DNA from 4 places in the Pseudomonas savastanoi genome. Region 1 is predicted to be linked to each of the others. Evidence: predicted binding sites of a transcription regulator. Region 1 holds the regulator's gene; each other region holds the start of a gene.
What was found. Region 1 encodes FliA, which starts transcription of late flagellar genes. Its sites were predicted from a motif close to CTAAAGTTTNNNNNNNNNNNGCCGNTAA; they were not measured.
Positions count from the first base shown of each region.

Region 2: KP808_RS10445 (methyl-accepting chemotaxis protein) is a predicted target of FliA. The motif match lies at 4,477-4,504, and genes of this name have one in related genera.
Region 3: KP808_RS26010 (methyl-accepting chemotaxis protein) is a predicted target of FliA. The motif match lies at 4,410-4,437, and genes of this name have one in related genera.
Region 4: KP808_RS15735 (methyl-accepting chemotaxis protein) is a predicted target of FliA. The motif match lies at 3,573-3,600, and genes of this name have one in related genera.

Region 1 is NZ_CP076652.1:3,963,071-3,970,566, reverse strand. Features, by position in the region: gene flhA (flagellar biosynthesis protein FlhA) at 1-663, shown strand, start outside; gene flhF (flagellar biosynthesis protein FlhF) at 675-2,003, shown strand; gene fleN (flagellar synthesis regulator FleN) at 2,119-2,952, shown strand; gene fliA (RNA polymerase sigma factor FliA) at 2,949-3,689, shown strand; gene KP808_RS16695 (chemotaxis response regulator CheY) at 3,942-4,316, shown strand; gene KP808_RS16690 (protein phosphatase CheZ) at 4,336-5,121, shown strand; gene KP808_RS16685 (chemotaxis protein CheA) at 5,155-7,437, shown strand; gene KP808_RS16680 (protein-glutamate methylesterase/protein-glutamine glutaminase) at 7,488-7,496, shown strand, end outside.
Region 2 is NZ_CP076652.1:2,397,433-2,404,928, reverse strand. Features, by position in the region: gene KP808_RS10460 (methyl-accepting chemotaxis protein) at 1-163, opposite strand, end outside; gene KP808_RS10455 (DNA/RNA non-specific endonuclease) at 374-1,318, shown strand; gene KP808_RS10450 (substrate-binding domain-containing protein) at 1,463-2,383, opposite strand; gene KP808_RS10445 (methyl-accepting chemotaxis protein) at 2,401-4,386, opposite strand; gene KP808_RS10440 (DUF1206 domain-containing protein) at 4,586-5,422, opposite strand; gene KP808_RS10435 (SMP-30/gluconolactonase/LRE family protein) at 5,533-6,624, opposite strand; gene KP808_RS10430 (hypothetical protein) at 6,747-7,016, opposite strand; gene KP808_RS10425 (DUF2778 domain-containing protein) at 7,042-7,496, opposite strand, start outside.
Region 3 is NZ_CP076652.1:5,686,889-5,694,384, reverse strand. Features, by position in the region: gene KP808_RS24450 (ABC transporter ATP-binding protein) at 1-419, opposite strand, end outside; gene gabP (GABA permease) at 945-2,336, shown strand; gene KP808_RS24440 (hypothetical protein) at 2,394-2,879, opposite strand; gene KP808_RS26010 (methyl-accepting chemotaxis protein) at 3,022-4,368, opposite strand; gene KP808_RS24425 (hypothetical protein) at 4,681-4,959, opposite strand; gene KP808_RS24420 (helix-turn-helix domain-containing protein) at 5,140-5,583, opposite strand; gene KP808_RS24415 (DUF4258 domain-containing protein) at 5,580-5,897, opposite strand; tRNA gene KP808_RS24410 (tRNA-Phe) at 6,258-6,333, opposite strand; gene KP808_RS24405 (oxidative damage protection protein) at 6,435-6,707, opposite strand; gene mutY (A/G-specific adenine glycosylase) at 6,704-7,496, opposite strand, start outside.
Region 4 is NZ_CP076652.1:3,754,441-3,761,936, reverse strand. Features, by position in the region: gene KP808_RS15755 (sugar ABC transporter substrate-binding protein) at 1-52, shown strand, start outside; gene KP808_RS15750 (sugar ABC transporter ATP-binding protein) at 116-1,693, shown strand; gene KP808_RS15745 (ABC transporter permease) at 1,741-2,766, shown strand; gene KP808_RS15740 (TraR/DksA family transcriptional regulator) at 3,070-3,474, shown strand; gene KP808_RS15735 (methyl-accepting chemotaxis protein) at 3,651-5,255, shown strand; gene KP808_RS15730 (T6SS phospholipase effector Tle1-like catalytic domain-containing protein) at 5,538-7,022, shown strand; gene KP808_RS15725 (DUF2789 domain-containing protein) at 7,042-7,281, opposite strand.

The DNA of each region.
Region 1 (7,496 bases):
GTGGTGGACGCCAGTACTGTAGTGGCAACCCACTTGAACCAGATTCTCTACAAACACTCTCATGAGCTGATTGGCCACGAAGAAGTCCAGCAGTTGATGCAATTGCTGGCCAAAAGCTCGCCCAAACTGGCTGAAGAGCTGGTCCCTGGTGTGCTGTCCCTGTCCTCGCTGCTCAACGTGCTGCAAGCGCTTCTGGCTGAGCATGTACCTGTGCGTGATATTCGTAGCATTGCAGAAGCTATCGCCAACAACGCCGGCAAGAGTCAAGATACCGCCGCTTTGGTGGCTGCCGTGCGGGTAGGTCTGAGCCGCGCAATCGTCCAAAGCATTGTAGGTGTTGAGCCGGAGCTGCCTGTTATCACTCTGGAGCCAAGGTTGGAACAGATATTGCTCAATAGTTTGCAGAAGGCTGGTCAGGGTCAGGAAGAAGGCGTTCTTCTTGAGCCAAGCATGGCTGAGAAGCTCCAGCGTTCGTTGATTGAGGCCGCCCAGCGTCAGGAGATGCAAGGGTTGCCGGTAATTCTTCTGGTAGCAGGGCCTGTCCGGGCGATGCTGTCACGATTTGGACGATTGGCTGTACCGAACATGCATGTTCTGGCGTATCAGGAAATTCCGGACAACAAGCAAGTAACCATCGTAGCGACTGTCGGGCCGAACGGCTGAGGTAGTGAGTCATGCAAGTTAAGCGATTTTTCGCCGCCGATATGCGTCAAGCCATGAAACTGGTTCGCGATGAGCTGGGCGCCGAGGCGGCCATCATCGGTAACCGGCGCATTGCCGGTGGCGTAGAGCTGACTGCCGCTCTGGATTACAAGCTGTCCGCCCTGGCACCGCGTGTGCCGAACATGGAGCTCGAAGACGAGCTGCGCAAGACCCAGTCGCGCATCGTCTCCGCTCAGGCCGAATTGAACAACCGCAGCGACAGCGACGCGTCGATCAATCTTCAGCTGTTTTCCGGCAAACCGGTCAGCGCTGTCGATACGCACATCGAGCCGACGCTCGAAGAGCCGCCACGCCCATTCGCTTACACGCCGCCTGCGCCCGCAGAGCCTGCTGTTGGTCAGCGCGCCTATGATTCGATGCGCTCCGAATTGAACGGCCTGCGCGAGCTGCTGGAAGTCCAGCTTGGCTCCCTGGCCTGGAACCAGTTGCAGGGCAGCCGTCCGCAGCAGGCCAATCTGTGGCGCCGTCTGCAACGTGTCGGTTTGTCCGGCCCGCTGTCGCGCGATCTGCTGTCGATGATCCCGGAGATTGACGAGCCTCGTCAGGCCTGGCGCATGCTGCTGGCCCATTTGGCGCGCATGATTGCCGTGCCGGACATCGAGCCGCTCGAAGAGGGTGGTGTCATCGCCATGGTCGGGCCTGCCGGTATGGGCAAGACCACCACGCTGGCCAAACTGGCGGCACGTTACGTGTTGAAGTACGGTCCGCAGAATATCGCTCTGGTGAGCATGGACAGTTTCCGCATCGGCGCACAGGAGCAGCTCAAGACCCTTGGGCGCATCCTCAACGTGCCGGTCACCCATGTCGATCCTGGCCAGTCGCTGGTTCAGGCGCTGGAGCCGCTGCTGCGCAAGCGCGTGGTGCTGATCGACACCGCCGGGCTGCAAGCCAGCGATCCTGCGCTGCGCATGCAGCTGGAAAGCCTGGCAGGGCGTGGCATCAAGTCGCGTAACTACCTGGTACTGGCGACCACCAGCCAGAAGCAGGTGCTGACCGCTGCCTATCACAGTTACAAACGTTGTGGCCTGGCCGGATGCATTCTGACCAAGCTTGATGAAACAGCCAGCCTCGGCGAAGTCCTGAGCCTGGCGATCAGTCATGAATTACCTGTGGCCTACCTCACGGACGGACCCCGTATTCCTGACGACCTGCACACCCCGCGTCGTCATCAACTGGTGAGCCGTGCGGTGAGTGTGCAGATGCAGGATGAGCCGAGCGAGGAAGCAATGGCTGATATGTTTGCTGACCTCTATCACACCCCTGGCAAGAGAGTGGGTTAAGTGATGGATATTATTGGAATGTCCCTGCGTCAACGGTCTGCCATGCGGTGTTCATTTGCGAACGTGCAGCCCTCGATGTGGTTTCGGTCTACGCAAGACAAGGTAAAGAAATAACATGGGCAGCATGCATCCCGTACAGGTTATCGCGGTGACCGGTGGCAAAGGTGGCGTCGGTAAGACTAACGTGTCAGTGAATCTTTCACTGGCCCTTGCCGAGCTTGGCCGTCGCGTCATGCTGCTGGACGCCGATCTGGGTCTGGCCAATGTCGACGTTCTGCTTGGGCTGACGCCTAAACGTACGCTTGCCGATGTGATAGAGGGCCGTTGCGAGTTGCGCGACGTTCTGTTGCAGGGGCCGGGCGGGGTACGTATCGTGCCTGCCGCCTCTGGCACCCAGAGCATGGTGCATCTGTCCCCGGCCCAGCATGCGGGTCTGATCCAGGCGTTCAGCGAGATTGGCGACAACCTTGATGTGCTGGTGATCGACACGGCTGCCGGTATCGGCGAATCGGTGGTCAGCTTCGTGCGCGCCGCTCAGGAAGTGTTGCTGGTGGTATGCGACGAGCCCACGTCGATTACCGATGCTTACGCCCTGATCAAACTGCTCAACCGCGACTACGGCATGAACCGCTTCCGGGTGCTGGCCAACATGGCGCAGAGCCCGCAGGAAGGGCGCAATCTGTTCGCCAAACTCACCAAAGTGACTGACCGTTTTCTTGATGTTGCGCTGCAGTATGTAGGTGCCGTGCCGTACGACGAGTGCGTGCGCAAGGCCGTACAGAAACAGCGCGCCGTTTACGAAGCATTCCCGCGATCCAAATGTGCGCTGGCGTTCAAGGCCATTGCCCAGAAGGTTGATACCTGGCCGTTGCCAGCCAATCCGCGGGGTCATCTCGAGTTCTTCGTTGAGCGACTCGTTCACCAGACCAGTGCAGGGCCTGTGCAATGACTGCGAGCGGCTACCAGATGTACAGCAAGGCTTCCCGTAATTCGCAATACGAGTTGATCGAGCGTTATGCGCCATTGGTCAAGCGTATCGCTTATCATCTGCTGGCGCGCTTGCCGGCCAGCGTGCAGGTCGAGGATCTGATCCAGGCCGGCATGATCGGTCTGCTTGAAGTCTCCACCAAATATGATTCAACCAAAGGTGCGAGTTTCGAGACCTACGCCGGCATTCGCATTCGTGGTGCGATGCTGGATGAAGTGCGCAAGGGCGACTGGGCACCACGCTCGGTGCACCGCAATACCCGCATGGTCAGTGACGCAATTCGTGCAATTGAAGCTAAAACCGGCCGTGACGCTAAAGATCACGAGGTTGCGGCCGAACTCCAGTTGAGTCTTGATGATTATTACGGGATTTTGAATGACACCTTGGGCAGCCGCCTCTTCAGTTTCGACGACCTGCTTCAGGACGGCGATCACGAAGGGCTGCATGAGGATGGCGCAAGCGGTTCGCTTGAGCCGTCGCGCGACCTGGAAGACGAGCGCTTCCAGGCAGCGTTGGCCGATGCAATTGCCAATTTGCCAGAGCGTGAGCGTCTGGTGTTGGCGCTGTACTACGACGAAGAGCTGAACCTCAAGGAAATCGGAGAGGTTCTTGGGGTCAGCGAATCGCGGGTCAGTCAGTTACACAGCCAGTGCGCAGCTCGTTTGCGGGGGCGTTTGGGGGAGTGGCGAGCGCGTTGACGGCAGTGCGCGACGTTTGTCGTGCGCTGTCTGCATGCCGGCTGTGCAAAGCGTTACGTGGTAGCAGGATGGACGAGGCAAGGGCCTGTCGGGCAATGTCTCGATGGGCTTTAGTCGCAGTCTTGACTGTCGTTGTGCCAAGCCCGTCGTCGTTTCGTATAGCTGGGGGTGTGCTGTGCCAGTATTGAGTGAACAGCGTGTTCAGGTGCTGAACGCGTTAAAGACTGCTTGGAGGTCGAATTGGACAAGAACATGAAAATCCTCATCGTTGATGACTTCTCAACGATGCGGCGGATCATCAAGAACCTTTTGCGTGATCTGGGGTTTACCAACACATCTGAAGCGGATGACGGTCTGACCGCATTGCCGATGCTGCAGAGCGGTGCCTTTGACTTTCTGGTGACGGACTGGAACATGCCTGGCATGACCGGTATCGACTTGTTGCGTCAGGTCCGTGCGGACGAGCGTCTCAAGAGCCTTCCTGTACTGATGGTTACTGCCGAAGCGAAGCGTGAGCAGATCATTGAAGCTGCCCAGGCCGGGGTGAACGGTTATGTAGTCAAGCCATTCACGGCTCAAGCGCTTAAAGAGAAGATCGAAAAGATCTTTGAACGCGTCAATAGCTGATGCATGCCGCGAGGGCGCTATGGATAACAATGATTCGATGGCCGACTTTGAGTCGACCTTAAAGAGACACGCGCAGGAACTCGTCACCAGCCTTGAAAAGGGCCGCTTCGGTGACGCTGTGCAGCTGATCCATGAACTCAACCAGACACGCGACCGCGGCCTTTATCAGGAAGTGGGCAAGCTGACTCGTGAGCTGCACAGTGCAATCGTCAACTTTCATATTGATCCGCACATGCCTCAAGCCGAGGAAGTGTCGCAGATCACCGACGCAACCGAACGCCTGTCGTATGTGGTGAGGCTGACCGAGAATGCGGCCAACCGTACTATGGACCTGGTCGAGGAAAGCACACCGCTCATGAGCGGTCTGAGCTCCGATGCCAAGGCATTGAGTGACGACTGGGGTCGTTTCATGCGCCGCGAAATCGGTGCTGAAGAATTTCGTGAGCTGGCCAAGCGGGTAGATGGTTTTCTGACGCGTACCGAGCAGGAGGCCGATAGGGTTTCCGGGCATCTCAACGATATTCTGCTTGCCCAGGATTACCAGGACCTTACGGGGCAGGTTATCAAGCGCGTGACGCAACTGGTTACGGAAGTCGAGAGCAATCTGCTCAAACTGGTGCTCATGGCCAGCCATGTCGATCGCTTCGCAGGCATCGAACATGACGAAGAATCCATCCTTGCTGAAAAAGATCCTAAAAAACATCTCGCCAAGGGTGAAGGTCCGCAGATTCATGCCGATAAACGTGAAGACGTCGTATCCGGACAGGATGATGTAGACGATCTGCTATCGAGCCTCGGCTTCTAAGATCTGTTGACGGTTAATTTTAGGGAGCACCCCATGAGCTTCGGCGCCGATGAAGAAATCCTTCAGGATTTTCTGGTAGAGGCCGGCGAAATTCTGGAGCAGTTGTCAGAGCAATTGGTCGAGCTGGAAAGCCGACCGGATGATGCTGATCTGCTCAATGCAATTTTTCGCGGTTTTCACACTGTAAAAGGGGGCGCCGGCTTCCTCCAGCTCCATGAGCTGGTGGAGTGCTGCCACATCGCCGAAAACGTGTTCGACATCCTTCGCAAGGGTGAACGTCGCGTTGATTCCGAACTGATGGATGTGGTCCTGGAAGCTCTGGACACCGTCAACAGCATGTTCGGTCAGGTACGTGAACGGACTGACGTAACTGCGGCGACGCCAGAACTGCTGGCTGCGCTGTCGCGATTGGCCGAGCCACAATCTGCCGACGAAGTCGCAGCGCCCGAGCCTGAGCCCGAGCCGGTGGTTGAAGCCGCCGCTCCGGCTGCGGTTGCCGAGCAAGCGGCCGGCGATGACATCACCGATGATGAATTCGAGCAGCTGCTCGATTCGCTGCACGGCGCCAGTCCGGTGTCTGCGGCACCATCAGCGGCACCGGCTTCGGCACCTGCGGTCGCGCCAGCTGGCGATGAAATTACCGATCAGGAATTTGAATCCCTGCTTGATCAGTTGCATGGCAAGGGCAAGTTTGCGGCCGATGCTGTAGCCGCTCCAGCCCCTGCGCCTGCGGCACAGAGCAGTGGTGCAGCGCCTGCCGGCGATGAAATCACCGACGACGAATTCGAAGCCTTGCTTGATCAACTGCATGGCAAAGGCTCGTTTGACGGCGCCATAGCCGCTCAGGCGGCTGCTGCACCTGCGGCCGTTGCTGCCAAGGCACCTTCTGCTGCAGCGGCATCGGACGAAATTACCGATCACGAATTCGAAAATCTGCTCGACGAACTGCATGGCAAAGGCAAGTTCGAGCCTGATGCGGTCGTTGCCAAGGCACCTGCTCCGGCAGCCGCCGTAGCTGCTGCTCCGCCACCGGCTGCCAAGCCCGCTGCGGCGCCTGCACCTGCTGCGAAGGCTGAGCCCGCCAAGCCTGCTCCAGCGCCTGCACGTGCTCCAGCGCCCACCGGTGAAAAGCCGGTTGCGACTGAAGCCGAAACCACGGTTCGTGTGGATACCGCCCGACTGGACGAGATCATGAACATGGTCGGCGAACTGGTGCTGGTACGTAACCGCCTGGTGCGTCTGGGTCTCAACAGCGGCGATGAAGCCATGTCCAAAGCGGTTTCCAACCTGGATGTGGTCACCGCCGACCTGCAGACTGCGGTGATGAAAACCCGCATGCAGCCAATCAAGAAAGTCTTTGGCCGCTTCCCGCGTCTGGTTCGTGACCTGGCTCGCCAGCTCAAGAAAGAGATCAACTTGGAGCTGGTCGGTGAAGAGACCGACCTCGACAAGAACCTCGTAGAGGCGCTTGCCGACCCGCTGGTCCACTTGGTGCGCAACGCGGTCGACCACGGTATCGAAACGCCGGAAGAGCGCGAAGCCACGGGCAAGTCTCGTGGTGGTCGGGTCATCCTTTCGGCAGAGCAGGAGGGCGACCATATCCTGCTGTCGATTTCCGATGACGGCAAGGGCATGGACCCTAACGTGCTGCGCTCCATTGCGGTCAAGCGCGGTGTCATGGACAAGGACGCAGCCGATCGTTTGAGTGACACCGATTGCTACAACCTTATCTTCGCACCGGGCTTCTCGACCAAGACCGAGATTTCCGATGTATCGGGTCGCGGTGTGGGCATGGACGTGGTTAAAACCAAGATCTCCCAGCTCAACGGCTCGATCAACATCTACTCGACCAAGGGCCAGGGTTCGAAGATCGTCATCAAGGTCCCGCTGACCCTGGCGATCATGCCGACCCTGATGGTGATGCTGGGCAACCAGGCTTTTGCCTTCCCGTTGGTCAACGTCAACGAAATCTTCCACCTGAATCTGTCCACTACCAACGTGGTTGACGGTCAGGAAGTGGTGATCGTACGTGACAAGGCCTTGCCGCTGTTCTACCTCAAGCGATGGCTGGTCAGTTCGGCGGCTCATGAAGAGCAGCGAGAAGGGCACGTCGTGATCCTGACGGTCGGCACCCAGCGCATCGGCTTCGTTGTCGATCAACTGGTAGGCCAGGAAGAGGTGGTTATCAAACCGCTGGGCAAGATGCTGCAAGGTACGCCAGGCATGTCGGGCGCCACCATCACCGGTGACGGTCGCATCGCCTTGATTCTCGATGTACCCAGCATGCTCAAGCGTTACGCCGCACGGCGTATCTGAACCCGGGGGTGCGGGCAGCCTGGCTGCCTGCAACACCTATTGGAGTGTTTATGGCAGTC
Region 2 (7,496 bases), 1.6 Mb from region 1:
TCATGTCGGCTTCCAGATGATTGCTGAGCGCGGTCATGCTGACCTCGCTGTCGATCATCGCCGTCTCCGTGCGGGTATTGCCCACATAGTTGACCAGGCTGATGATCAGAACCGTCAGCACGCTAGTGCCAATCAACAACAATAGACGTAGCTTTATCGACATCCTGATGTCCCCTGCGATCAGTGAAATAACATGAACTGCGGAGTGCTCTTATTCAGAGCTTATCGACGCCTGTTACCCGTAACTTGAACCCGTTTACAGTTTTTTACCGTATGAGTGCCCGCGAACGATCGATTACCCGGCCTGACGTCGACCTGTAACGCGGCTATGGTGAACTGTAATGAACTCACGCCCACCGCAGGAGCCAACCAAGTGCCTGACAAAAAGCCCGCTATCGATCTCGCCTACCGACCACGTCTCGCCGACCTCAAGCCACTGCTCCCATCGGCCGAACTGCTTGCACCGCAGCCTGTTGCATCGCCACGCACCACACCGGCGAGCGAATTGCAGAAGCGCAAGGGGTATGTCGAGAATTTTCTCGGTGAATTCGTCGTGCCATGGCCTTCGACCGACGCGGAGCTGGCACCGGATGTCTATCCGCTGGACAACGCCGGCAATCGCCTCGATTACACCCACTTTTCAATCACCATGTCGCGCAGTCGGCGTCTGGCCCTGTATGTCGGTGTCAATATCGACGGTGCCAGCAGCGTCGAGGTCAAGCGTGGCAAGGATTCGTGGTCCTTTGATGGCAGGCTGCCTGCCGAGGCGCAGATCGGCGAAAGCCTGTACGCCGACAATCTGCTGGATCGCGGTCATCTGGTCAGGCGTCAGGACCCTAATTGGGGCAAGGAAGCCGAAACGGCCAACAGCGATACCTTTCACTTCACCAACTGCTCACCGCAGATGGCCGCCTTCAATCAGAAGACCTGGCTGGAACTTGAGGACTACATCCTTGAGAACACACGACGCTGGAAATCCCGGGTAACCGTTTTCAGCGGGCCGGTACTGCGCGAAGACGACCGCAGCTACCGCAACGTCAAGATCCCTTCGGCATTCTGGAAGGTCGTGGCGTTTCTTGGCGACGACGGCAAACCTTCGGCCAGTGCCTACATGATCGACCAGAGCAGCGAGCTGGGTAAGCTGGAGATCGTATTCGGTCCACTCAGAACCTGGCAGCGCAGCGTCCTGCAGATCGAAAAACTCACTGGCATCAGCTTCGGCGACCTGGCCAGCTACGACGGTTTCTCCAACGAAGAGCGCCTGACCGGCACACGCATCGAAGCACAGATTCGCGGGCCGCAGGATATTCGGGTCTAGCGCTTTATAGACAAGCCCTGAGATACCCTGGAGTGGGCCAGTGCCCGGAAGGCGTGACAGCTTCCGGGCTGATTGGAAAATGTGTCCAACGCTGAGCGCTCCGCGTGCGGATCACTGGAGCGACAGTCAGTCCAAGCCGCGGCCTCACTCGAACTGCTGGCGATTCTCCGGAGTGATGAGTTTGAAGGGTACCCAAATGACCGGAGATGCCAGTGTTTCGCCGCGCGCCATGCGCATCGCGGCATCCACTGCGCCGTTGGCCTGCCCGACCGCGTCCTGAAACACGCTGACGGCCATCTTGCCCTCGGCCATCAGCTTCAAGCCGTCCGGGGTGCCGTCGATGCCGCCCACCAGATAATCCCTGGCATTCTTACCGGCCTTTTCCAGCCCCATGATCGCACCGATCGCCATTTCGTCGTTGTTGGCCGCGACGATAGAGAAGTCCACACCCTGCTTGACCCAGTCAATCACGATTGTCGCGGCCTGGCTGCGCTCCCAGTTGCCGATTTTCTTCTGCACGACCTTCATGTTCGGGTACTTGGCGACCACCTTTTCCACGTCCTCGGTGCGCATGACCGACGACTTGTTACTCGGGTCGCCCACCAGAATCACCACATTGCCCTTGTAACCGGCACGACGGGCCAGCTCTTCCATTTGCAAGGTGCCGGACTCCAGCTCGTCAGAGCCGACAAATGCCGTCAGCGCCGGCCATTTGGCAGGTTCGGGATTGCGGTTGACGAACACCAGCGGAACCTTGGCCTCATTGGCCAGACGCATCATTTCCGCTGCGCTTTTGCCGTTCACCATCGCGACAACGATGGCGTCGACTTTCGAATTGACCAGATTGCGGAATTGACGCATCTGCAACTCCACGTCGTCCTGGCCGTTCTCCATGAAGATGTCGGCATCCAGCAGCGCCACCTGCTTTTCCACCCCGTGGCGCAGAATGGTCTGGAAATTGTCGTTGTACTTGGCCATGCCCACACCGATCAATGGCGTGGCAGCCTGTGTCAGGCCGGCGACCAGCAGGCTCGCACTCAGGGAAATCGATAACCACTGTTTCATGTTCTGACTCCCGGGCATCAAACGCTGAAATGATGGAGCAGCTCGCGCTGATCCCTGGCCATTTTCGACAGGTCCTGACTGCTGCTCGCAGACTGTTCGGCACCGTCGGCGGCCTGCTGGGCAGAATCGTTGATGTGCGTGACCATGCGACTGGTTTCCTGCACCGTAGCGCTTTGCTGCTCGGTGGCAGCTGCGATCTGGATGTTCATGTCGCGAATCGTGTCCACCGCCTCGCCCATTTCCACCAGTAACTGGTCGGCACCGGAAGCCAGCGTCACGCAGTGATTGGACTGGATCTGGCTTTCGTTCATCACCTGCACAGCCGAGTGGATCTTGCTCTGCATCTGGCCGATCATTTCCTGAATCTCGCTGGTCGAGGTCTGGGTGCGGCTGGCCAGCGAACGTACTTCATCGGCCACCACCGCAAAGCCCCTGCCCTGTTCGCCCGCGCGTGCCGCTTCGATGGCCGCGTTGAGCGCCAGCAAGTTGGTCTGCTCGGCAATGGTACGAATGGCATCGACAATACCGTCAATGTTTTGCCCGTATTTCTGCAGCTCGTCGGTGACCGCAGACGCCTTGTTGACCTGTTCAGCCTGCTGACGAATGTTGACGATGGTTTCAGCCACGCGCTTCTGCACCTTGCTGGTCAGTTCGCTGGTGCTGTCCACCGCGCCACGCGTGTCCTGAGCACGACGGGCCACTTCTTCCACGGTGCTTTCCATTTCATTCATGGCAGACGCGGCAGAATTGAGACGGTCTTTCTGCTCGTCGACTACGCGGGTGGTCTGTTCACTGATCTGCGCGTTCTGACTGGCAGTCAACGCCAGGGTGTCGGCAGAGCCGATCAACTGACGAAACGTCTGTTGCAACGACTGGGTGAATTCATTGAGGTAACCGCCCAGCTCGCCGAACTCGTCGCGACGGCTGACATCGAAACGCACCCGCATGTCGCCGCTGGTGAGGGTCTTGAGCACCTCGCGAAACGCTGCCAATGGACGCCGAAGGCTGAAGGCGACCCAGGTACCGATGACTGCCGCTGCGATTACCGCCAGCAGGCAAGCGATCAGCAGCAGGCTGAGGCCGGTGGCGATGGTCGAATCTGCACCCGCCTTGGCCTCATTAGCCACCGCCAGTGACTGATTGCCGAACTCGCCGATCTTGTCCAGTGTTGCCTGAAGACGGGTTTCCGCAGCCTGGCGCTGTTTGCCGACCTGCTCGGCGAGCGCCGCTTCCTGCCTGTAGGCCTGATAAACGCCATCACTGCCGGTGAGGTCGTTAAGCAGGCGGTTGACCATCACACCAGCAATACGACCGCCGCGTGGATCTACTGCAGTCAGTTCGCGCGCCCGAGTGCTGATTACCTCATCCTGCAGGTTGAGCACACGCTGCAAGGTCTGGATATCCGGCGTCGCCGCATGAGCCGCCAGCCCTTCGTAGGATTTGCCGACTTCCAGCAGCAGCTTTTCACCTGCTGCCACATTATCCGCAGCCCCTGCACTGCGCTCGCGGGCAATGTAATCACGAAGATAACCGGTCAGCTGTGCGCCCTGGCTGCTGCTGTAGCCCTGCAATACCCGGCTCTGGAGTGACTGCAAAACGTGCTGTCGATGACTGGCAATCAGGGTCTGCGCCTGTTCGGCATAAGCAGCGCTCAACTGACGCTGCTGATTCAGGTTGTCGCGCAGTTCAGCGCGGTCGCCGATATAGGCAGGCGTGCTGTCCAGCAACTGATTGAACCGGGCCATGCTGTCGTTGAAGGGCTGCTTGCCATCGTCAATCTGCTTGGGGTCAGTGCTGACCAGAATCCCGAGCAGTGCCTGATTGGCGCGCAGCACATGTACGTAAAGCTCGCTCGCCGCCCTGCTCAAGGGTGCCGACTGCCCGGTAATGATGCTGATCCGGTCGCTTATGGAATGGGTGCTTTGGTAGCTGATACCTGCCATGGCGAGCAGCAGCACAACCAGCACGGCAAACCCACCGATCACTCGCTGAAGAATGGTCATGGCTATCCTCTTTTATTTTTATTGCGCCGAATCTGATCCGGGCCTGCGTAGAGAACGTCAGTCCGGAAAATGATCGGAGCTCAAGAGAGAATGTCGGCCGGGCAGAAGGCGACTTGAGGCATGGTTCACATTATCTTTATCGAAAAAAGGGCCGCCTGACCTGAAAGATCACGCAGCCCTTTGACTACCCGCATGGAGATCAGCGGAAATGACGCGCTACCGCCTCCGGTGCATCAGGCACATCCATGTTGATCCTGCGCCATGCGGCCTGGGCGAAGCTGTACACCGAAAACGCGATCAGACCCAGCGCCACGATCAGCAGCACCAGACCACCGGCAGGCAGATCCTGCAAACCGTTGAGCGCATCCTTCATGCCCGGCGGGTGCATGGCCTGATAGCTAGAACCGCTTACGGCCAGTAACACCGCAATTTCGATAAACGCCACGCCGCGCGCGATCAGCCCGAAGCGCGACACCGGACGCACATATTTCATGACGTCTTCATCAGCCTCGAAATACTTCACGAAGGAAGCCTTGTAGCCCTTGATGATATGCACAATGCCCAGCGCCAGGGGCACCAGTGCCACGACGTAGACCAGCAGGTTGGAGTGATCCCAGGACAGAAGCGTTGCCAACAGGTCCTTCGCCTGACCACCACCCGATGAGCCACCGGAGCTCTTGAGCCCGCTGACCAGCAGGCCCAGCGCGAAAAACGCCAATGCCCCGTAAGTAAAGCCGCCCACCAGAAGACCGCCACGAATCACCAGCCCCTTGAGTTCGCGGCCATGATGATCCACGTCACGCGTAGCCTGCAGCACACGCCATGCAGCGAACGCCAGCAGGCCAACAATCACCAGCCCGACCAGCACACTGCCGAACGGCTGGCTCAACAAGGCTTCAAGACTGCTGTGGCTATCGGCAGGCTGCGAAGATCCCTGCGCCGCCAATACCGCGAACAGACCAATAATCAGATAAACAACACCACGGGCGGCATAACCGCCTCGTGCAAGTAGAACAAGGCCGCGTTGCGCCGACATAAATAACTATCCCTGAGAGTAATTACAGGAACAGACCCGACATGTTCACAGGGGTTCGACCCGATTGACGGCGTGCGCACATTGCACGCCGTCAGTGGGCTCATGACCCTTCAGGCAAACGTGGCGCCTCGCGTATTCACGAACACCGAGTAAAGTGAATGGCTGCTGGCCATGAACAGCCGATTGCCCTCTCGCCCGCCGAAGCAGACATTGGCGCAGCGCTCCGGCAAGCTGATATGGCCGATGGCCTTGCCTTGAGGGTTGAACACTCGCACGCCGTCGAGTTTCTCCATATCCGCCTTTGGATCACCGTTACCTCCCCAGCCGCACCACAAGTTGCCGCTTTCGTCGCATTTGATGCCGTCGATGGCGGCGTAGTCGAGACCTTCGATGTGTTTGCGCCGCTCGCCCAGCGTGCCGTCTTCGTTGACCGCTATCGCCCAGATGAGGCCGTGGGGTTTGGCGCGCCCTTCGACCACATACAAGGTTTTCTCGTCCGGCGAGAAGCACAAACCATTCGGGCCTGCCAGATCATCGATGACCCTGGAAACCTTGCCGTTTGACGGGTCTATGCGATAGACGCCGAAGGGTTGCTCCTGCTTGACCTTTTGACCTTCGTAGTTGCTTTCGGCCTGGAAGGTAGGATCGGTGAACCAGATAGACCCATCGCGTTTGCAGGCGATGTCGTTGGGCGAATTGAAAGGCTTGCCCTCGAAGCTGTCGGCCAGCACGGTGATACGCCCGTTGTACTCGGTACGCGTCACCCGCCGTCCTTCGGTGGTGGTGCTCGACCCCTCACAGACCAGCAGCCTGCCCTGGCGATCGCGGCACATGCCATTGGAAAAGTTTGAATGCTCGCGGTACACCGACAGCTGACCCGTTACCTCGTCCCAGCGCATGATCCGATTGTTGGCGATATCGCTGACCAGCAAGTAGCGACCGTCTCCAATCCACACCGGCCCTTCGGCCCAGCGCATGCCGCTGGCCAGCTTCTCGACGCTGGCATTGAATATTCGTATTTGGGTAAAGCTGTCATCCAGAACACTGACCAATGGGTCGGGGTAGCGCTGGGTCAACGGCTGAGCGCTGGAAAGACGCGGCAATGCGCCAATGGCGGCAACCGTTGCCGAAACAGCCAGTGATTGTTTCAGGAAGCCTCTGCGGCTTTGGTCTGCGGTGGTGGTTAGGGGTGAGAAATCCATGGTGCGTCTCCTTGTTGTTATTTTTGGAACGGCGCCGGCCTTGCAGCCGCAAGGCATCCTACAAGATATCTTCAGTCACGACGGGGCTCTGGTAAACCTCCAATTCCCATGCCCTGCGTTTATCACCTTACTGACCTGAATCGACGAAGAGTTTTAGCCGCACCCCGTACAATAAATGTTGACGGCACCAACATCACCAATACCATTATGACAAGAAGCATGAACTCTCCATCTTCTCCGCCGATTATACCCAAAGCACTTGCAGCCGAAACATACATATCGAGGCCTGTTTCAGTTTGAAGCAGCCAGCCCATCAGGCCTAGCGCGACAAGCCATTTAGTGAGCAGCGCAGCCAACACTAAAATTAGCGTGCACTTTGTGATGAGCTTCATTATTTTTTTCATTGAGATATCTTCACTATTCGCTAAAAGCAGACACATCTATTACGCCATAGTACTTCAGATTCGTCCCCGGAAGAATTTCGCCGTGCTGACTGCGAAGAAAATTTTTAAGCTCATCGAATCCAATCTGAGAGTTAAGAGTGATACAGCCTTGGCTTATACCACGCGGCCCAACGGGGTGAAGCCTAAACGCGCCTCGTCTTATGTTATCAATGGTTGTCTGATCATCAACCTCTCCATCATCTCTGTAAAGACCAAACCACTCCCCCCTATCTGTACCAGCTAAAAAGTCCTGTATAGGCTCTTTAATCCAACCAAGACTACCCCCACTTTGCCTATCAACAATAAAATATCGACCAACTGGAATTGCACCCTTTCCCTCCACAGATTGATACTTCGGACTGTTGACAAAAGGGACGCCCATACCCGAGAAAGCTTCATAGGTAGCTTGCCCGCAACGCAAATTGCTTA
Region 3 (7,496 bases), 1.7 Mb from region 1:
TTGGCCAGCAACTCTTCAGCCACCGCAATGGCCTCGGCCTTGCTCTGACCGAGCACGCGACGTGGGGCTTCGATGATGTTATCGAGCACGCTCATGTGCGGCCACAGGTTGAAATTCTGGAACACGAAGCCGATCTGGCTGCGCAAGCGATTGATCTGCCGGTTATCGGCGGCAATCAGGTCGCCGTTGCGCGCGGCCTTGAGCTTCAATTCTTCGCCGGCCACCAGGATCTGCCCCTGATGCGGGTTTTCCAGCAGGTTGATGCAGCGCAGCAGCGTGGACTTGCCGGAACCGGATGAGCCGAGGATCGATATGACATCGCCGTCGCGAGCGGTCAGCGAGATGCCTTTGAGCACCTCAAGCTGGTCGTAGCGCTTGTGCAGGTTGCGGATTTCCAGGGCGGGCGTGGCCTCGGCCATGTGGGGTCCTCATTGAAGTGCGCGCGCTGGCTGCCAGCGAACGTCAAGCTAGCACAGCGTTTAAAGGACAACCATCAGCGTCTTTCGTCCAGCGTGGAGGGGCTCGACGGGTTGTCTCATCTGGGCAGCGGACGGTCGCATGAAGGCAAGCATGATGCCCTGTAAAACAGGGGCGTGCGCGAAAAAGGCGCGATGTTGCCAGCTTTGGCCTGGTGTTGGAAGTAGCATTTGCTGAGTGGTGGTCTGATTTCTGCACCATGTTTGCGCTTTGAGGAAGGTTTGGGGCATTTTTGGTGCGTGCATGTAGACGAATCTGAGGCGTTTGGTAACAAGTCCTACAGACTGCGTATAAAAGCTATCGCCCTGCATGCTTCACGGGCTAAGCCACAGGCCTCGTATTCTCTAAGCGACGTCGTTTTCGAAATATTTTGGCGCAATTCTTGCGTCAATAATAAAGAACGGCACCGTAGCTTTCTTTTTACGTAACGCTTCGGTGTGCCTCGCTCGTCTTGCACAGGTGGTTTTATGAGCAGTACCGCTAACTCTTCCGAGCTCGAACAAGGGCTGAAACCGCGACACATTACGATGCTGTCGATCGCCGGCGTTATTGGTGCCGGTCTGTTCGTCGGCTCCGGCCACGCGATTGCCGAGGCAGGCCCTGCCGTGCTGCTGGCCTATGCCGCTGCGGGTACGCTGGTGGTGCTGGTGATGCGTATGCTGGCCGAAATGGCCGTTGCCTCGCCAGACACAGGTTCGTTCTCAACCTATGCCGACCGCGCTATCGGGCATTGGGCCGGTTTCACTATCGGCTGGTTGTACTGGTGGTTCTGGGTGCTGGTGATTCCACTGGAGGCCAACGCTGCTGCAACCATCCTGCACGCCTGGTTCCCCAACATCGCGATCTGGATGTTCACGCTGGTCATCACGCTGGTGTTGACGGCGACCAACCTGTTCAGCGTGAAGAACTACGGTGAATTCGAGTTCTGGTTCGCGCTGATCAAGGTCGTGGCGATCATCGCGTTCGTGGTGCTGGGTGTTGCGGCGATCTTCGGTCTGCTGCCCACCAGCAACGTCAGCGGTGTCAGCCATCTGTTCGACACCGGCGGCTTCCTGCCAAACGGCATGGGCGCGGTGCTGGCGGCGATGCTGACCACCATGTTCTCGTTCATGGGCACTGAAATTGTGACCATTGCAGCGGCGGAGTCCAAGAACCCTGGCAAGCAGATCACCAAGGCCACCAACTCGGTGATCTGGCGGATCTTCCTGTTCTACCTGGTTTCGATCTTCATCGTGGTGTCGCTGGTGCCGTGGAACGACCCGCGCTTGGCCGAGGTGGGTTCTTATCAGACCGTGCTCGATGCAATGGGCATTCCGAACGCCAAGCTGATTGTCGATCTGGTGGTGCTGGTTGCTGTGACCAGCTGCCTGAACTCGGCCCTGTATACCGCTTCACGCATGCTGTTCTCGCTGGGCAAGCGCGGCGATGCACCTGCCGTGTCGAAGCGCACCAGCAAGGGCGGTACGCCTCACTGGGCAGTGATCATGTCGACTGCGGCGGCGTTCCTGACTGTCTTCGCCAACTACATCGCACCGGCTGCCGTGTTTGATTTCCTGCTGGCCAGCTCTGGTGCCATTGCCCTGCTGGTGTATCTGGTAATTGCCGTGTCGCAACTGCGGATGCGCCAGAAGCGCATCGCTGCGGGCGAGGCCATCGACTTCAAGATGTGGCTGTTCCCATGGCTGACCTGGGCTGTGATCGCGTTCATCGTCGCGGTGCTGACCATCATGCTGCTGCAGGAAGAGCATCGCCTCGAAATCATCGCCACCGGCGTACTCAGCCTGTTGGTGATCGGCGCTGGCCTGATCGTATCGCGTCGCCGCAAGGCCGGCCGCGTGGGCGCTGCTGCGCTGGGTTGATCGCGGCCCTTAGCGGATGATGCTCGTGCCAATGTCATACATTGGCACGAGCATGCATTAGCGTGCGGCTCTGGTGTCTCTCTTCATCAGCAGGTCGGACGCCAGCGTGTAATCTTTCTGGAAGGCGGGGCTTTCGATCCATTCGATCGCCGTGTCCTCGTCTTCATCGTGGTACATGGCGCGGTACACGATCAGCAGGCCCATCATGAAGTCCGTGGCAGGGTCTTCGTCCTCTTCGGAAATCACCAGTGCCAGCACCGGGTATTGCAGGAAGACGACGCACAGCGCCAGTTGGCTGATGGCCTCGGCGGCTTTCATGGCCACGAAGAGATCGTCATAGTCGGCCGGGTCGAAGCCGTTCTCCACGATGTCTTTGAAGTCGAACGTGTTTAGATCAAGTTCGACGTCATCAAACGGCAGATTGACCAGCGCAGAGGCGAACACCGGGTGGACGAGGCTGGTTGTGCCCTTGCCTGAGCGGTTCTGCTTGGCCTTGATTTTTGCGCGCTTGGCACGTTTTTGCTGCTTGTCTGGCGAGGCCATGAGCGGTCCTTTGACGGGCGTGAAATGCGATGGCCGCTATTGAAGCGCAGACGGGCTGGATAACCAAGGCTTGGCCGTAATCTCTGGACAATAAAAAAACCCGCAGAACGCGGGTTTTGATGTGCGGGGCGTTACTTGATCTTCATCGCTTGCCCGGTTTTGCAAACGCTTCAGCTTCATCCATGCGCGTGGCGAACATGTTCACGGCCTCGACCGCATCGCTTGCGCCGTCGCGGATCTGCACGATGACCTGTCCGGCCTGATCTGCCAGTGTCACACCTCGAATGGCACCTTCCTGCGTGGCATCCATGCTCGCCACGGCTTCACGTGTTTCGGCGAGGATCTTGCCGATCATTTCGGCAATCTCGGTGGTCGAGCCGCTGGTACGTCCGGCCAGTTGCCGGACTTCGTCTGCCACCACGGCAAACCCGCGACCCTGATCACCCGCCCGTGCCGCTTCGATGGCAGCGTTGAGCGCCAGCAGGTTGGTCTGGTCGGCGATGCCGCGGATGGTATTGACGATGGCGGTGATCTGCTCGGAGCGATCGCCCAGCTGGCTCACCAGCTTCGCCGACGCGCCGATGTTTTCGGCAATCTGGCGCATTTCCCGAGCGGTTTCCTGAATGACCAGGGTTCCTTGTTCGGCCACTTTCTCGGTTTCTGCCGAGATATGGTAAGCACGCGACGCACCATGCGCATCGGCTTCCTGCTTTTCAACACGCTGGGTGATGTCACTGGCAAACTTGACGATCTTGTAGAGCTTGCCGTCGACATCAAAAACCGGGTTATACGTCGCTTCCAGCCAGACAACCCGGCCATGTTTGCCGAGGCGTTTGAACTGATCGCCAATGAACTCGCCCTGATTCAACTTGCGCCAGAATTCGGCATATTCCGGGCTGTTGACCAGTGCCGGTTCGCAGAACGATCTGTGGTGTTTACCTTTGATCTCGTTCAGTGCGTAACCCATGACGTTCAGGAAATTACTGTTGGCGGTTATCACATTGCCATTGGGCTCGAATTCGCAAACAGCCATGGCCCGGTCTACTGCTGCCAGCTTGCCGTTGGTCTCGTTTTCGAGCATTACGCGTTTGGTAACGTCCAGAGCATATTTGACCACCTTGAACACTTTGCCCTGCGTATCGGTCACCGGGTTGTAGCTTGCCTCCAGCCAGACGCTACGGCCATTCTTGTCGATGCGCTTGAAGGTGCCGGAGATGAACTTGCCAGCCTTCAGAGACGCCCACAGGTCCGCGTATTCACGGCTGCGGAGCATCTCCGGCTCGCAAAAGTCGCGGTGCGTCTTGCTGGCCAGCTCATCGGCCCGGTAGCCCATCGTTGCAAGGAAGTTATCGTTGGCACGAAGGATCTTGCCGTCGAGACCCAGCTCGACCACCGCCATTGATTTTTCCAGTGCGTTTGTCAGTCCTTTGAGTCCATCTACCTCGGCCTTCATGGCTGTCAGTTCAGCTTTGTTCTTGTTTCCGAACATAACCTGCCCCTTGGTGTGTTTGTGGACTTGCTGTGATTAGAGTATCGGCTCGAAAAGCTGAGACATGAACGGGTCATCGCAACAATCGACTGGATAAATGAAGAGATTTATTGGCGTCAAAAAAGTGCAGTTTTTGGTCAAAGAAAAATACATTGACCATAAGTGCACAGATATCTGGAAAAGCGGTCTGCCCGTCAAATTCCGGACAAAGAAAAGCCCGCGATGGGGGAGCGGGCTTAAGGATTCACACTTGGGAGCAGCTCTACAATGACGCGGTCGCTGTGAAAACTTTGTGAAGAGTATTCACTGTTTTCACTTTTTTTCCGGCTGGATGGTGTTGGTCACTTCGGACGTCGGCACGAAGGTCTTCGACTCTTCGGCAGCCGCTTCCTTGGACGCCGCTTTGTCCTTGGCCGCTTCAGTGTTCTCTTTGGCAGCCTCGTTCACTTTGTCCTGAGCAGACTCCATCTTCTCCTGGGATTTCTCCTGATGAGCCTGAGCGTCCTGTGCTTTCTGTTCGGATTTGCTGTCGCAGGCAGCCAGACCCAGAGTGGCGACGATGAGGAGGGCGGAGGCAGTAAACTTGAGCACGTAATTTTCCTTGTGGAAGCAAATGTATGGCTTCGATGGCGGGCAGGGAAAATTAGTTCAATGGGATGGGGGTGGCAGGGCTCTGGATGGCTGGTATGAGTAGCAGAAGGCCGTTGTGATCTTCTCAAGTGTTGCCTTGAACGGTACCTTTACATGCCGCCAGACTAATCACCCTCTGAGTCAAGCGACTTTCAGCTCGGACTCTTTCCACTGTGTTCCGTCCAATTCGAACGCGGCTCCTTCGTGGGGTTGTGCATTTCGTTCGAAGATGATCGGACCAAAATTGGCGTGGATATAGGCAGCGTAAAAAGCCCTCATGGCAACGTCAGCTGGTCCCGATATTTCTTGAGATTCGCGCTTTTCCCAGTTGGCAATGGTCTGCACATCGACCCGGAAAATGGCTGCAGCCTCCTCCTGAATGAGATCCTGCTCCTTTCTCAAAAAGCGAAACTGACGCCCGGTCATTGGCGTTTTCTGGCCAATGATATCCACAGCTATCGCTCGATGAAGTCCGTCGATATCTTCGATCTTCACACCCTCGCCGTATGGCGTTTCGAGGATCGTATAACCATTTTTCAAGAAGATGCCGTCCAGTCCACTGCCTTTATATTTGTACATTTTCATACCTCCCACACCGTAATTGCGAAAAGCTCGTCAGGCTCAGGACTTGGATTGACGGCTACTACCATGCAGACAACATCTCTCGGCGCGAGCTCGCTCATCCGGAACTCGAAGTTGCCATGCCTCTCGCTGTACGTAGGCCCTCGGATGATTGCTCCTCGACGCAGGCATCTCAGGGCCTCCGTGGCGGTTATGCCGCGCTCATAGAGGCGCTCCAGGCAATGCTCGCGAAAGACGACTTTGGAGGAGTCTCTTGCCAGGACATGAACAAGATCCTCAAGTTGCTGCTTGCTCCACAAGGGCTGCCTGTTTTTCATGCTGCCTATAATCCTTATAGGTGACACCATAGTAGGGTGTCGTCCTTGCGTCGTAAATAATGATTATTTTCCGCTTGAGGCGTCGCGCTTGGAGCCTTTGAAATTAGCGGGTTTTGGTTTGCCGAGGCTTGGCTACCTTGTCACGCGCCGCGAAATGCAGGCAAGCGAATAAGCCGGATGGCGGCCGACGTGCGGCGCAGGAAGAGGCGACACGTGCAGTAGTCTGATTCGATTGGTCTCTTCTGCGCGCGCAGGGTGCAGGAACGTCTGTAATTCAAAAAACCAGACAACAAAAAGCCCGCACGAGGCGGGCTTCTTGTGTGTTTTCAGGTGTGCTTGGCATCACCTGAAAACGAAAGGTGGTGCCCAGAGACGGAATCGAACCGCCGACACGGGGATTTTCAATCCCCTGCTCTACCGACTGAGCTATCTGGGCAACGGGGCGCATTAGACGTGTTTTTCAGGAGGTCGTCAAGCGTGTTTTTTAAAAAATTTGAATTATTACCGACGCTTACGACCTTCACTGCGTGAAACGCTTTATTTTTCGGGGGGAACGTAGCCTTCGGCCTGGGCGTATTCTTCGCCGGAGAGAAACTTGTCCATCTCGGTCTGGAGGAATTTACGGTCTTCGGCGTTCATCATGTTCAGGCGACGCTCGTTGATCAGCAGGGTCTGGTGTTTCTGCCAGTCGGCCCAGGCTTTCTGCGAGACGTGGTTGAAGATGTCCTCGCCCTTGGCGCCCGGATACGGGGCGCGTTCCAGGCCGGGCAGTTCTTCTTTGTATTTGCGGCACATTACGGTGCGGGTCATGACGACTCTCCTGCGTTCAATACGTCGGCTGCGCGTTTGAGCAGCTTTTTCACCGGGGCGGCAAGGCCCAGGCGTGGCGGGGTGGCGAGGTTATACCAGAGCCAGTCAGCCTCGGCCACGTGATCGGTGGACTCCTGGACCTTGACCAGCCAGGGTTCGATGCTCAACTGGAAGTGGCTGAAAGTGTGGATCAGCCCCGGCAGTTCATGGTGCTCGCCCAGTTGCAGCGCGTGTTGGGTGGCCAGGTGCTGAAGGTCATCGAAGTCATCCAGTTCCGGCAGGCTCCACAGGCCGCCCCACAAGCCGCTGGAAGGGCGACGATAAAGCAGGATCGCGCCGTCTTCGTTGGCGAGCATCGGCATGAGCGTGCGTTTCTGCGGCACGGTCTTGCGCGGCTTGGGGATCGGGTAGCGCGTTTCCAGGCCCAGCATGTGCGCCTCACAACTGCGCTCCAGCGGGCAGAGCAGGCAGCTCGGTTTGCTGCGGGTGCAGAGCGTGGCCCCCAGGTCCATCATCGCCTGGGTGTAGTTGTTGACCCGGCGGTGCGGCGTGAAGCGTTCAGCGGTGGCCCACAGCTGCTTGGCCACCTTCGGTTCGCCAGGGTAGCCCTCTTGCGCGGTGAAGCGCGCCAGCACGCGTTTGACGTTGCCATCGAGGATCGGCGCGCGAATGCCCATGCTCAGGCTGGCAATCGCGCCTGCGGTGGACAGGCCGATGCCGGGCAGCAGAATGAGTTTTTCGACATCGCGGGGAAACTCGCCGCCATGGTCGGCGACCACGATTTTTGCC
Region 4 (7,496 bases), 210 kb from region 1:
CATCATCCCTTATCGCCTGATCACGCCTGAAAACGTCGCCACCTTCAAATAACAACGATCGCCAGGCCCGGGAGGATCTTTCCTCCCGCAGCCTGCCGTTTGAGGAGTTGTGATCATGTTTGGTTCAGCTACTGCCAACCCGCCCGCACAACGCGATCTGCCGTCCAGTGACAGCGGTAGCCCAACGCCGGATGCCCAGCCGCCTTATCTGCTGGAAATCAGCCATATCAGCAAGGGCTTCCCCGGTGTCATCGCGCTCAACGACGTCCAACTGCGTGTGCGCCCCGGCAGCGTGCTGGCGCTGATGGGCGAGAACGGTGCCGGAAAGTCAACGCTGATGAAAATCATCGCTGGCATCTACCAGCCGGACTCGGGCGAAATCCGTTTGCGTGGCAAGCCGATTCGCTTCGAGACGCCACTTTCGGCCCTTCAGGCCGGCATTGCGATGATCCATCAGGAGCTGAACCTGATGCCATTCATGAGCATCGCCGAGAACATCTGGATCGGTCGCGAACAGCTCAACGGTCTGCACATGGTTGATCACCGGGAAATGCACCGCTGCACTGCCGAACTGCTGGAGCGCCTGCGCATCAGGCTCGATCCCGAAGACCTGGTGGGCAACCTGAGTATCGCCGAGCGGCAGATGGTCGAGATCGCCAAAGCTGTGTCATATAACTCGGACGTGCTGATCATGGATGAGCCGACTTCGGCCATCACCGAAACCGAAGTCGCTCACCTGTTTTCGATCATCAACGACCTGCGCGCTCAGGGTAAAGGCATCATCTACATCACCCACAAGATGAACGAAGTTTTCGAGATTGCCGACGAAGTAGCGGTTTTTCGCGACGGCGCCTATATCGGCCTGCAGCGCGCCGAAAGTATGGACGGCGACAGCCTGATCACCATGATGGTAGGGCGTGAGTTGACGCAACTGTTCCCCGAGCGGGAAAAGCCGCCAGGCGAAGTGCTGCTTTCAGTCAGCAACCTGTGCCTGAACGGCATTTTCAAGGACGTGAGTTTCGATTTGCGTGCCGGAGAGATTTTTGGCATTGCCGGATTGATGGGGTCAGGCCGGACCAATGTGGCCGAGACCCTGTTCGGCATAACCCCCAGCGACAGCGGCGAGGTACGCTTTGATGGCACTACGGTACACATTGCCGACCCGCATCAGGCCATTGAACTGGGTTTTGCGCTGTTGACGGAAGACCGCAAGTTGACTGGGCTGTTTCCATGCCTGTCGGTGATGGAAAACATGGAAATGGCCGTGCTTGCCAACTATGCCGGCAACGGTTTCGTGCAACAGAAGGCACTGCGTGCGCTGTGCGAGGACATGTGCAAAAAACTTCGGGTCAAGACCCCGTCACTGGAGCAGTGCATCGACACCTTGTCGGGCGGTAACCAGCAGAAGGCGTTGCTGGCACGCTGGCTGATGACCAATCCCCGGGTACTGATTCTGGATGAGCCCACCCGCGGCATCGACGTAGGGGCCAAGGCGGAAATCTATCGCCTGATCTCCCTGCTCGCCAGTGAAGGCATGGCCGTCATCATGATCTCTTCAGAGCTGCCGGAAGTCCTCGGTATGAGCGACCGGGTCATGGTCATGCACGAAGGCGAAATGATGGGGATCCTCGATCGAGGCGAAGCGACCCAGGAAAAAGTCATGCATCTGGCCTCCGGCCACAAGGTTCATTGAGTTCGCACTACAGCGCTCGGTAGAAGAAGAACAAAAGGGGAACGAACATGAGCAACGCGATTTCGCAAAACAAACCAGCCTTGGCACCGACCAGGAACAAACGGCGGCTGCCAACCGAGCTGAGTATTTTTCTGGTGCTGATCGGCATCGGCCTGATCTTTGAGCTGTTTGGCTGGATCGTCCGTGATCAGAGCTTTCTGCTCAACTCCCAGCGTCTGGTGCTGATGATCCTTCAGGTATCGATCATCGGCTTGCTGGCCATCGGCGTGACTCAGGTGATCATTACCACAGGCATCGACCTGTCATCCGGTTCGGTGCTGGCACTGTCGGCGATGATTGCCGCGAGTCTGGCGCAAACCTCGGACTTTTCCCGGGCGGTATTCCCTTCCCTGACCGACCTGCCGGTGTGGATTCCGATCGTGGTCGGGCTCGGAGTCGGGCTGCTGGCGGGTGCCATCAACGGCAGCATCATTGCCATAACCGGTATTCCGCCGTTCATTGCCACGCTGGGCATGATGGTCTCCGCGCGTGGCCTGGCGCGTTTCTACACCGAAGGTCAGCCGGTGAGCATGCTCTCGGATTCCTACACGGCTATCGGGCAGGGCGCGATGCCGGTGATCATCTTTCTGGTGGTGGCGGTGATCTTCCACATCGCCTTGCGTTACACCAAGTACGGCAAATACACCTACGCCATCGGCGGCAACATGCAGGCTGCGCGTACTTCCGGGATCAACGTCAAGCGCCACCTGGTTATCGTCTACAGCATCGCCGGGCTGCTGGCCGGGCTGGCAGGGGTGGTTGCCTCGGCACGTGCCGCAACCGGGCAGGCCGGGATGGGCATGTCTTATGAACTGGACGCTATCGCTGCCGCAGTCATCGGCGGCACCAGCCTGTCCGGTGGGGTAGGACGAATTACCGGCACTGTGATCGGTGCGCTGATTCTCGGCGTAATGGCCAGTGGTTTTACCTTTGTCGGCGTAGATGCTTATGTTCAGGACATTATCAAAGGTCTGATCATTGTAGTGGCGGTGGTAATCGATCAATATCGCAACAAGCGCAAGACCAAGCGCTGATTTCAATCATCTGCATCAAAGGGCCTTTTCAGGCCCTTTTGTGCGTTGGATGTTGCAGGAACCGATTAGCTGTCAGCAGGTCAGAGCCTCATCAAGCAGCATGCTGGCTGGGTCTTTCGCCCACATTTCAAGGGTTTTACGGCAATTGTTGTACAAAAATCCTTCAATTGTGTTGCCGAGCCCGCTAGCCGGCCTTAGACTGCCGCCCCTCGTAAATTGAGTGCCAGGTGGCGCTTGGAGATTATTGGTTTGCACGGCAACGTCAAGCCGCTCCTCAATGCACGTTTTTTTATAGAGAAATAAATGACAAAGGAAAAGTTGCTGGCCATGCCGGCCGATGACTACATGAACGCCGAGCAGCACGCTTTCTTCGTCGAGCTGTTGCAGGGCATGAAGGTCGAGATCCACGAGCGAATCGAGCAGAGCCGTATTGCGATCGAGAGCCTGGACACGCCTGCCGACCCTGCAGACGCTGCTTCGGTTGAAGAGGAGCGTCACTGGCTGGTCAATGTGATTGACCGCGACCAGCGCATGCTGCCCCAGTTGGAAATGGCCCTTTCGCGTATTGCCGACGATACCTTCGGCTGGTGCGATGACAGCGGTGAGCCAATCGGCCTGAAGCGTCTGCTGATCAGCCCGACCACCAAATATTGCATCGAGGCGCAAGAGCGCCACGAGCAGATCGACAAGCACCAGCGCCAGGCCTGATACGCAGGCAGCAGCTGAGTGACCGAACCGGGAGGCAAGCGATTGCCTCCCGGTTTTGTTGTGCGCGGAATTTGTCGAAAACGGATTGCTCGCTACGACCAACGGGGCATGGCATAAGGCCGTTATCTAGCGTTTAATAAACGTAATAATGATAAATACCGACGGGGTGACGCAGCATGGCCGAGAACCTATCCATGGCAGCCGGATTACCACTGGCCGATGCTCGCGGTGCTGCGTCGAAGTGGTGGGTGCCGGCGGTGCAAAGTGTCGTGTTGTGCCTGCTGTTCGCCGCCATGAGCGTTATCGGTTTGTCTCTCTATATCGTCATTCCCGCAGCGCTGCTGGTGGCCTGGCTGCCGCTTTTGTTGCGCAGAAGGCAGCCTGGCTTGCAAGTCGAGGCAAGTGACAGTGATATCGCGCTGCTGACCCGCGACCTGTCGCGTACCACCAGTCACAATGCACTGTCGGCCGCTCAGGTGGCATTTTCTGTCGGGCAACTGGCGGGCAAGGTGCAGTCGCAGCTGGGTGCTGCCGGACAGATAGTCAACAGCGCCGAACAGATGATTGCGACCGAGCAGCAGACTGCCCAGTTGAGTCAACAGGCGTTGGTTGCAGCCAGCGAGGCGCGTCAGCGCAGCGAATCGGGAAGCAGCGTTCTGAATGAGTCCATCGAGCGCATGCACCTCTTGAGCAAGCGTGCTATCGGCAGTCGTGAGTTGATCGAGGCGCTGAGCCAGCGCAGTGAAGAAATCCAGCGTGTGACGCTGGTCATTCAATCCATCGCCAGCCAGACCAACCTGCTGGCGCTCAATGCGGCCATCGAAGCCGCCCGGGCAGGTGAGCACGGGCGCGGTTTCGCGGTGGTCGCTGACGAAGTACGCGGGCTCGCGGGCCGTACCGCCAGCGCCACCGGGGAAGTCGGGCAGATGGTGGCCGATATCCAGCAGCGCACCGCTCAGGTGGTGGAGCAGATTCGCGAGCTGTCTTCTGACCTCGATGCTGGGGTCGAGCAGGTCGAGCTGACCGGCCAGCATCTGGGCAACATTGCCCGGCTTGCGATCGAGGTGGAAAGCCAGGTCAGCGAAATTGCTCAAGGCGCGAGGAGCAATCAGGACCAGTTGGCCAGCCTGTTCGATGCTGTCGAGCACATGCGCAGTGATCTTGCCGTCAGCGATGAACAAACCCGGCAACTGGCCAAAGCCGCCGTGCAGATGGAGGGGCAGGCCGAGACCATCAGCCAGCGGCTGGCTCAGGTCGGTCTGGATGAATATCACCAGCGTATCTACGACCTGGCCCGTGAAGGTGCGCGGTTGATCGCGGAAAAATTCGAGGCTGATATTGTGCAGGGGCGCGTCAGCCTGGATGACTTGTTTGATCGCAACTACAAACCCGTCCCCAATACCTCACCCACCCGCTTTACCACGCGTTTTGATCGCTACACCGATCAGGTCTTGCCAGCATTGCAAGAACCGCTGCTCTCGCGCCATGAAGGTCTGGTATTCGCCATTGCCTGCACGCAGCAAGGTTATGTGCCGACGCACAACAACGCTTTCAGTCAGCCTTTGACAGGCGATGCGACGGTGGACAATGCGCGTAATCGAAGCAAGCGCAAGTTCGATGACCGTACCGGCATTCGCTGCGGCAGCCATCAACAGCCTGTCCTGTTGCAAACCTACACGCGGGACACTGGCGAGTTGATGCACGACCTGTCCGTGCCTATTGTGGTCAACGGGCGACATTGGGGTGGTCTGCGCCTTGGGTATAAACCGCAAAGCCGCTGATTTTTTAAAACAGGCGGCTCAGGTTAGATCAAGTATTAAATAACCTGCCGGTTGGTTTTTCTATTTGGTGAAATTGCGGGTTCTGAAACCCGTTTGCACACACGTGTAGGTGTTTGTTTATAAATAATAAATACCTGACGACAGAAGTTGTAGGAATGCTCTGAATACGCGCTGCATGACTTGACTGATCACCGTCTTTAAGCAAGCTGTTTAAATCAACGTTATTTACGTTTTGATTTAAGTGCGGCCTTTTCTTGGCCTGCCTCTAAGGATGGAAAAGACATGAACGATAAATGGAGTGTCGAACAAACAGCAGCAATCTCGGATGTGGTAACGCGGCGCGTTACCGCGCGGGTCGGAATTTTCTTCGACGGTACGGGAAATAATCGCGTCAACAGTCAGATCGGGGCTGACTGTCAGGCATTGATTGAAATAAATGGTGGTCAGCACATTAAAGAGTGCGCGGGTCGTCATGCTCATTCTGGCAGTAGTTACAGTAATGATCCGAGCAATATAGCCAGGCTGGTCGATCTTTATCGTCTGCAGCGTGTTGCCGAACATGACAGTGCAGGCTTGAGAGTGTACTACTCGATCTATGTAAGCGGGGCGGGTACTACCTCCGGCGGGCGTGATTCGGTATGGCCGGGGCAGAGTTTCGGTCGGGGCACCACTGGTGTGATATGCAAGGTGGAAAATGCATTCAGAAAGCTTGAAACGGTATTGAAGGCATTTCCACGGGACAACCCGGATTGTGTACTGGAAGGGCTTGAGCTGGACGTGTTCGGCTTCAGTCGCGGTGCTGCGTCGGCCAGGCACCTGGCCAACGAAGTGCTGAAACAGCAGGCAGGAATGCTTGAGCCGATACTTCAAAGCCGCAAGGTCAGGCTCAGTGAGCATTTCAGTTGGCGCAACGGCAGTGTACAGCTCAAGGTTATCGGCCTGTTCGACACTGTCGCCGCCATCGGCAGTTTCAGGGATATGGGCAATACCCGGGACGCGAACAACAGGAGGGTCAATCTTTACTTGCCGCCGGGGTGTGCCCAACAGGTGCTGCATCTGGTGGCTCGTGATGAATCACGGCGTAACTTCGCGCTTAACAGCGTCCTGCCGGCATGGCCGAAAGAAATCGTTTTACCCGGTGCCCATTCCGATATAGGCGGTGGTTATCCTCCACAGATGGAAGAAAGCGTGTTGCTCACGCGTCCGCAAAGCAGCCAGGTCAATCGTGACAGCCCGTGTGAGGCGGCGCCTTGCTGGAAGGACGCCCAGGCCCTGTTAAGCGCCATGAGCCGGGATGACTGGATCGACCCGCTGGACAGCCAGGCATTTCTGAGGGTTCAGACCTGCGAAAGCAAATGTTACCCGTGCAGAAAAACCCTGAATGGCATGAAAACGATCGTTGCTGCAGTGGGGATGAACCGCCAGGTTTTTGGTCACTTGTCGAGGGTGTCGCTACAGGTCATGCATGCACTGGCCTGTGACGAGGGGGTGCCTTTCGGCCCGGTGCCAAACAGCCTTGAATTTCAGCTTCCTCCCGAGCTCGAACGCATTTCAGCCCGCCTGATCGATTATGCGCGAGGCGGGCCTTACTTACTGGACAGTCATGAAGAGCGGCTATTGCGCTGGCGCTATATCCATCAGTCCGCGCACTGGAATGCAGTGGTCGGCAGAATGGGCACCTTTGGCGACGCCGTCTTTGTGCATGCTCCGCAACCGGGTGGCAGGACGTTGCATCCCAATGTCGGCCAGCCCGGTTATCCGCAGTAGGAATCAACGCCCGAGTGGTTCACTCGGGCTTTTTGTGAAGGCGCACATTCAGTTCGTCGACCACCATCGCCCATTCGGCATCCTCATGCAGCTGCTCCTTGAGAAAGTCAGCCTGCCGCGGCGTCCAGAAGTCGGCATCAATCAGCTTCACGTCGTCAGGCAGGGGATGGCTGGCGATGAACGCTTCGATGCTCTCATCGTCCGAATCCAGTGCCAGTTGGGCGAACAGGTCGTTGATGGTCGTTGTAGTCTGTTCCATGTCATCTCCTCGCCGGGGGATATCCCCGTCTTCATCAGTTCTTATGGGAGTGGCCGACGCACTCAAGAGTTCGATGCATTTGGCCGTGTGAGAAGATGGCCTTTTGTGCTCTGCCTACAAGTGATATGTTTCCAGCATCGCCGAATGCACACTGATCGCCTGGCTGGAGCCCGTCCAGCCTTTGAGCCGTGATCAGGCTGGCCGCCGGTTTCAGG